Regions from separate parts of the Micromonospora sp. NPDC047074 genome, predicted to be linked through region 2. Evidence: riboswitches for the same ligand, from Rfam matches in the RefSeq annotation. Region 2 holds a riboswitch; the other holds the start of a gene.
The links. A riboswitch is a leader RNA that binds a small molecule or an ion and turns the genes downstream of it on or off. The one in region 2 is predicted to bind S-adenosylmethionine.
Positions count from the first base shown of each region.

Region 1: it holds a riboswitch for S-adenosylmethionine, as region 2 does, so the genes downstream of both, ABZ809_RS12670 (aminotransferase class V-fold PLP-dependent enzyme) here and ABZ809_RS21430 (ABC transporter substrate-binding protein) in region 2, are expected to answer to the same signal.

Region 1 covers NZ_JBEYVB010000006.1:257,531-260,924, forward strand. The annotation lists gene ABZ809_RS12665 (PrsW family intramembrane metalloprotease) at 1-1,366, opposite strand, end outside; SAM riboswitch class IV at 1,390-1,510, shown strand; partial or broken gene ABZ809_RS12670 (aminotransferase class V-fold PLP-dependent enzyme) at 1,648-3,003, shown strand; gene ABZ809_RS12675 (FUSC family protein) at 3,157-3,394, opposite strand, start outside.
Region 2 covers NZ_JBEYVB010000018.1:47,885-51,278, reverse strand. The annotation lists gene ABZ809_RS21435 (RraA family protein) at 88-819, shown strand; SAM riboswitch class IV at 907-1,018, shown strand; gene ABZ809_RS21430 (ABC transporter substrate-binding protein) at 1,291-2,151, shown strand; gene ABZ809_RS21425 (amino acid ABC transporter permease) at 2,196-2,978, shown strand; gene ABZ809_RS21420 (amino acid ABC transporter ATP-binding protein) at 2,981-3,394, shown strand, end outside.

The sequences.
Region 1 (3,394 bases), on a different contig from region 2:
CCGGCGCCTCGACGGCACGCTGCGAACCGTCCGGGAACCGCAGGTGGTAGCGGTTTCCGTCCCAGATTCCCGCCGGCACCTGCGGATCCCGGCCCACGAAGAACGACCGGTAGGCGCCGATCGCCTCCAGTAGCTCCCGTTCCTCCCGTGCCGTCCGTTCCCGGTCCGCCGGCCGCCGGTCCAGGCCGCGCAGCGCGCCGTCGCGCAGCAGCGCCAGCCGGGTCGCCGCGTACTGGTAGCCGCGCATCGCCTTCAGCCCGGCGTCGCCGGCCACCCGCTTGGCCCACGCCCGGGCCGCGTGCCGCCTCCCCAGGCTGCTCAGCGCCGCCACCTCGGGCGGGGTGAGCCAGCCCGCCCGGACGTAGTCGGGCAGGGTCCGCTCGGTGAGCCGCCCCTCCCAGGCGCGCAGCCACACGGCCAGCCCGACCATGCCGAAGAACACCGGCACCATCACGCCGATGAAGCCGTACAGCATGATCAGCATCTCGCCGGTGGCCTGGGTGAGCGTGGGCAGCAGGTTCCAGAGGCCGTGCAGCATCATCGCCAGCAGCAGGCCGGCGATCGGGGCGAGCACCCGGACCCACCGGTCGGCGGCCCGCGCGGCGATGCCCAGCCCCACCCCGGTCATCGAGGTGAACAGCGGGTGGGCGAAGCCGAAGAGCAGGATCCGGACGATGAAGATGGCGATGACCTGCTGCGTGCCGGTCGCCGGCCCGTACTGCTCCACGCCGCTGGCGTAGCCGTAACCGCCCAGGTAGAGGATGTTCTCCACCATCGCGAAGCCGATCGCGGAGAGCCCGCAGTAGACCAGGGCGTCGGTGATGCCGGAGAACTCCCGCCGGCGGAAGATCAGCAGCAGGATCGGCCCGAGCGCCTTCGTCAGCTCCTCGATGAACGGCGCGACCAGCACGGCGGTCAGCGCGGTCGGCAGCCCCCAGTCCTCGAACCGGCCGGCCGAGAACTCGTTGACGGTCAGCGAGGCGGCGGTGGAGACGAACGCGCCCCAGGCGAAGCAGAAAATCAGGTACTTCAACGGCTCCGGCTCGTAGCGGTCGAGCCAGAGGAAACAGGCCACCAGCACCGGAACCGGAAGGATCGCGGCGACCACGCCGATCAGCAGGGCCTCGGCGCCGAGGTTCTCGCCCAGCGTGAAGACCATGAACACCGCGCAGGCCGCGATGAACAGGACGGACCCGGCCAGCACCAGGATCCGCCGCCAGCCCAGCCGGCGCAGCGGCATCCGGGGTGCGGCCCCGCCCGGCGGCGGGACGGCGGGCGCGGACGGCGACGGTGACAGGGGTCCGCCGGGCGGAGTGTCGGCCATGCGGTCAGCGTAGTCACCGCCGGCCGGCTGGTCCGGCCGCATTCGCCCCGGCTATGCTGCCGGCAGGTCACGAGCGTCAGCGTCAAGCCCCGGCTAGCTGGCCGGCAACCCTCGTCGAGTTCGCGGTGGGGTGCCCCGGGTGATGACCGGGCCCGGCCCGAACCGCGCGCCGGGCAAGCGCGGACCCCGCCCGTGTGCGCCCACCCGGGGTCCCTGGACCCGGAGGTCGGCCGATGACCGTCACCCTCGTACCCCCGCCTGTGCCACAGCCGACGCGGACCGGGCCGCCGCCCGCGGCCGCCGGCCCGCTCGACGTGCTCGGCGTGCCCGGCCAGATCAACCTGGACTACGCGGCCACCGCGCCCTGCGCGCAGGCCGCGGCCGACGCGGTGGCCGAGCTGCTGCCCTGGTACGCCAGCGTGCATCGCGGCGCCGGGGCGCTGTCGCGGCGCTGCACCCTCGCCTACGAGCGCGCCCGGCAGACCGTGGGTGACTTCTTCGGCGCCCGGGCCGACGACCACGTGATCTTCACCCGGAACACCACCGACGCGCTGAACCTGCTGGCCCGGGCCCTGCCCGCCGGCACCACGGTGGTGACCTTCGGCGGGGAGCACCATGCCAACCTGCTGCCCTGGCCGCGCGGCTCGGTCCGGCTGCCGGTGCCGCACGAGCCCGGCGGGGCGGTACGCGCGCTGGCCGCCGCGCTCGGCGAACTGCGCAGACCGGAGGCGCGGCTCGGCGGCCCCGGTCCTCAGCCCGGCGGCCCCGGTCCTCAGGCCGGCGGCCCCGGTCCTCAGGCCGCGCGTTCCGATGCTCAGCCCGCGCGTTCCGATGCTCAGCCCGCGCGCTTCGGCGCCGAGCAGGACCCGGCGCCTCGGCTTGCGCGTTTCGGCGCCGAGCAGGGCCCGCCGGTGCTGGTGGCGGTGACCGCCGCGAGCAACGTGACCGGCGAGCGCTGGCCCGTGGCCGAGCTGGCCCAGGTGGCCCACCGGTACGGAGCCCGGATAGCGGTGGACGCCGCACAGCTCGCCCCGCACGCGCCGGTGGACGTCGCCGCCCTCGACGTCGACTACCTCGCGGTCTCCGGCCACAAGCTGTACGCGCCGTTCGGCGCGGGGGTGCTCGTCGGGCGGGCGGACTGGCTGGACGCCGCACCCCCGTACCTGGTCGGCGGCGGCGCCACCAGCCACGTCGGGGCGGCCACCCACGACGTACGCTGGGCGACCGGCCCGGCCCGGCACGAGGCGGGCACGCCGAACCTGCTCGGCGCGGTCGCCCTGGCGGCGGTCTGCGCCGCCCTGGCCGACGCCGACCGGGTCGCGTTGCACGCCGCCGAGCAGGCCCTGCTGGCCCGGCTGCGCGAGGGCATCGCGGCCCTGCCGCACGTGGTGGAGCTGCGCACCTTCGGGCCGGAGGCGCCCCGGGTGGGCATCGTGTCGTTCGTGGTGGCCGGCCGGGACTCGGCGGAGGTGGCGGCGGCGTTGGCCGACCGGCACGGCATCGGGGTACGCGACGGGCTCTTCTGCGCCCATCCGCTGGCCCGGCGGCTGCTCACCGAGGCCGCCACCCGCAGCGGCCGCCACGACCTGCCCACAACCGCCCTACGCGCCAGCATCGGCCTGGGCACCACCCCCCACCACGTGGACCACCTCCTGACCGCCCTGACCACCCTGCCCTAACCCTCCCCTAACCCTCCCCCGCCCCTCCCTCCCAGGCCCGCGGCGATCTTGCACTTGTTGCCCGGGAAAAAGGGGCATAACGCCCTTCCCTCGGGCCAAAAGTGCAAGATCACCGACTGCGGACGGGGGCGGGGGCGGGGAGGGCGGGGTGGGTCAGGGGGGAGGGGCGGGGGTGGGTTTCTGGTCTGCGGGGTTGGGGCGGTCCTGGTCGCCGAAGGACTGGCGTACGCCCTGGTTCGCCTCCTCCTGGGTGATGCCGGAGGCCACCATCAGGTCGCTGGCGGTGGTACGCACCTGCGCGATGACCACGCTGCCGGAGAAGCCGACCCCCTCGGCGTACGCACGGCCGGCCTCGCTGACCGCGCGCAGTGCCCGCTCCCGGGCCCGCTGC
Region 2 (3,394 bases):
TGGACAGTCTAGACCCGGACGCCGCCACCGCGCGGGGCCAGCCGCGCCGGATTGGCCCTCGCCACCGGGCCGACCGCCCTCCCTACGATGACCGCCCACGACTCGGGCAACCGCCGGGAGGACGTCATGCGGGAGCGCTTCGCCGACCTGTCCACGCCGCTGATCGCCGACGCCTGCGTACGCCTCGGTGTGCCGCCGCGCGCCGCGCCGGCCGGGATCCGGGCGGTCGTGCCCGGTCACCGCCTCGCGGGCCGGGTGCTGCCCGTACGCCACCACGGCAGCGTGGACGTGTTCCTGGAGGCGTACGCGGGCGCGGCCCCGGGCGACGTGCTCGTGATCGACAACGGCGGCCGGACCGACGAGGCGTGCGTCGGGGACCTGGCGGTGCTGGAGGGCGTCGCGGCCGGGATCGCCGGCCTCGTGGTCTGGGGCCTGCACCGGGACACGCCCGAGCTGGTGGAGATCGGCCTGCCCGTGTTCAGCTACGGCAGCCTCCCCCTCGGCCCGACCCGGCTCGACCCTCGGGAGCCGGAGACGCTCACCAGCGCCCGGGTCGGGCCGCATCCGGTGGGCCCCGACGACCTGGTCGTCGCCGACGACGACGGGGTGCTCTTCCTCCCGGCCGGGCGCGCCGCCGAGCTGTGCGCGGCGGCGGAACGCATCCGGGACGTCGAGCGGGTGCAGGCGCGGCGGATCCGCGCCGGGGAGACGCTGCGGGAGCAGACGGCCTTCGCCGACTACCTGGCCCGCCGGGCCGCCGATCCGGCCTACACCTTCCGGCGGCACCTGCGGCACGTCGGTGGGGCGATCGAGGAGTGACGCCCGGCCGCGGGTCCGTCGGCCCCGGGTGAGGGTCGTCATAGCGGCTGGACGGCCCACCCCGGCGGGCTGCTAGCCTCGGCGGCAGGTCATGAGCGTCAGCGTCAAGCCCCGGCTCGCTGGCCGGCAACCCTCGTCCGCGCAGGGGTGCCCCGGGTGAAGACCAGGCACCGGAGTTGCTCCGGTGCAAGTGCGGCCTGGTTCCCAGGTCGATCCCGACCGAGGAGAGCCATGATCATCTGCAGCGGTGCCCCACCGGCGGTTCCCGCCGTGGGTCCGGCGTCGCCGGCCCTGACCCGCCGTCGCCACGTCGACATGATGCGGGTCTGCGCCACCTCCTGTCGCCCCGGCGCCCCGCGCTAGGCGCGGCACCTCTTCTTTCCCCGGACCATCCCAGCGGTACGCCCACCGGGCGCACCGTCGGCGGCGCACGCCCGTTCCCGCCGCCGGAACACCCATTCGGAGACACCTGTGCGAATTCTTCCTGCCCTCACCCGGGCCGCCGCCCTCGGCGTGGCCGCCGTCCTCGCCGCCACCGCGCTGGCCGCCTGCGGCGGCGAGGACGCGTCCACCGCCTCGGCCGACAACCCGTACGGCCTGCTCCAGCCGGGCGTGCTGCGCGCCGGCACGCTCACCGACGCGCCGCCGAACGTCTATCTCAAGGACGGCAAATTCACCGGCTTCGACAACGACCTGCTCACTGCGGTCGCCGCGAAGGTCGGCCTGAAGGTGGAGTTCGTCGGCACCGACTTCTCCGCCCTGCTCGCCCAGGTCAACAACCGCAAGTTCGACATCGGCAGTTCCTCGATCACCATCACCGAGGCCCGGAAGAAGACCGTCGACTTCGGCAACGGCTACGACTTCGGCCACTTCGGGCTCGACGTGCCGGCCGGCTCGTCCATCACCGGTTTCGACCAGCTCGCCGGCAAGCGGGTGGTCGTCGTGCAGGGCACCGTCCAGGACGACTACGCCACCGGCGAGGGGCTCGACCCGGTCCGGGTACCCGACTACAACGGCGCGATCAACCAGCTCAAGGCCGGCACCGCCGACGCCTGGATCGCCCCCGCCGAGATCGGTGACAAGTCGGCCGCCGACAGCGCCGGCAAGATCAAGGTGGCGGCAAAGCTGCTCAGCCCGGCTCCCACGGCGTACGCGTTCGCCAAGGGCAACGACAAGCTGCGCGAGGCGCTGGACAAGGGCCTCGACGAGGTGATCGCGGACGGCACATGGAGCCGGCTGCAGGCCCAGTACTACCCGGGCCGGCCGATCCCGGCCGACTTCAGGCCGGGCAGCGGCGCGGTGGTGGCGCCGTCGCCGTCGGCGAGTTCCTGAGACGTACGGATGACGAGCGAGCGGGGCGGTAGGAGAGGCGACCGATGGATCCGTTGAGCACCCTGTGGGAGACCTTCTTCGACTGGGACTCCATGCGCGAGGCGCTACCCGAGATGGTGACCGTCGGGCTGCCCAACACGCTGATCCTGGCGTTCTCCGCCGCCCTGCTCGGCTCGGTGCTGGGCATGGGGCTGGCCGTCGCCGGCATCTCGCGTACCCGCTGGTTGCGCTGGCCGGCCCGGGTCTACACCGACGTGTTCCGCGGCCTGCCGGCCGCGGCGACGATCCTGCTCATCGGCGTCGGCCTGGCGCCGCTGGGGATGCGGGTGTGGGGCCCCAACCCGTATCCGCTGGGCATCCTGGCGCTGTCGCTGATCGCGGCGGCCTACATCGGCGAGATCTTCCGCTCCGGCATCCAGTCGGTGGAGGCCACCCAGCTGGAGGGGGCCCGGGCCCTGGGGCTGTCCTGGGGCGAGGCGATGCGCCTGGTGATCGTCCCGCAGGGGATCCGGCGGGTGCTGCCGGCCTGGGTGAACCAGCTGATCGCGCTGATCAAGGACTCCAGCCTGGTCTACTTCCTGGGCCTGCTGGCCAGCCAGCGGGAGCTGTTCCGGATCGGGCAGGACTACGCGGCGAACACCGGCAACCAGTCGGCGCTGCTGTTGGCCGGGCTGTTCTACCTGGCGCTGACCGTGCCGCTGACGCACACCGTGAACTGGATCGACCGGCGGCTGCGGCACGGTCGGCAGGCCGCCGCGTCCGCCGCCGACACCGACGACGACCTCGACCTGGCGCTGCCGGGGGCGGCGGGAGGCAACCAGCGATGAGCATCGACACGGCCACCTCGGTGAGCCTGAGCGTCCGCGACGTGCACCTGGCCTTCGGGGCGCACCGGGTGCTGCGCGGCGTGGACCTGGACGTGGCGCGCGGGGCGACGGCCTGCGTGATCGGCCCCTCCGGGTCGGGGAAGTCCACCCTGCTGCGCACGATCAACCGCCTGATCGAGCCCGACCAGGGTGACGTGCTGCTCGACGGGCGCAGCGTGCTGCGCGACGACCCGGACGCCCTGCGGCAGCGGGTCGGCATGGTCTTCCAGCAGTTCAACCTCTTCCCGCACATGAGCGTGCTGCGCAACGTCACCCTCGCGCTGCGCCGCACCCGCAAGCTCGGTGAGGACGAGGCGGTGTCGGTCGCCCGCGGCCACCTGGAGCTGGTGGGGCTCGCCGCCAAGGCCGACGCCCGG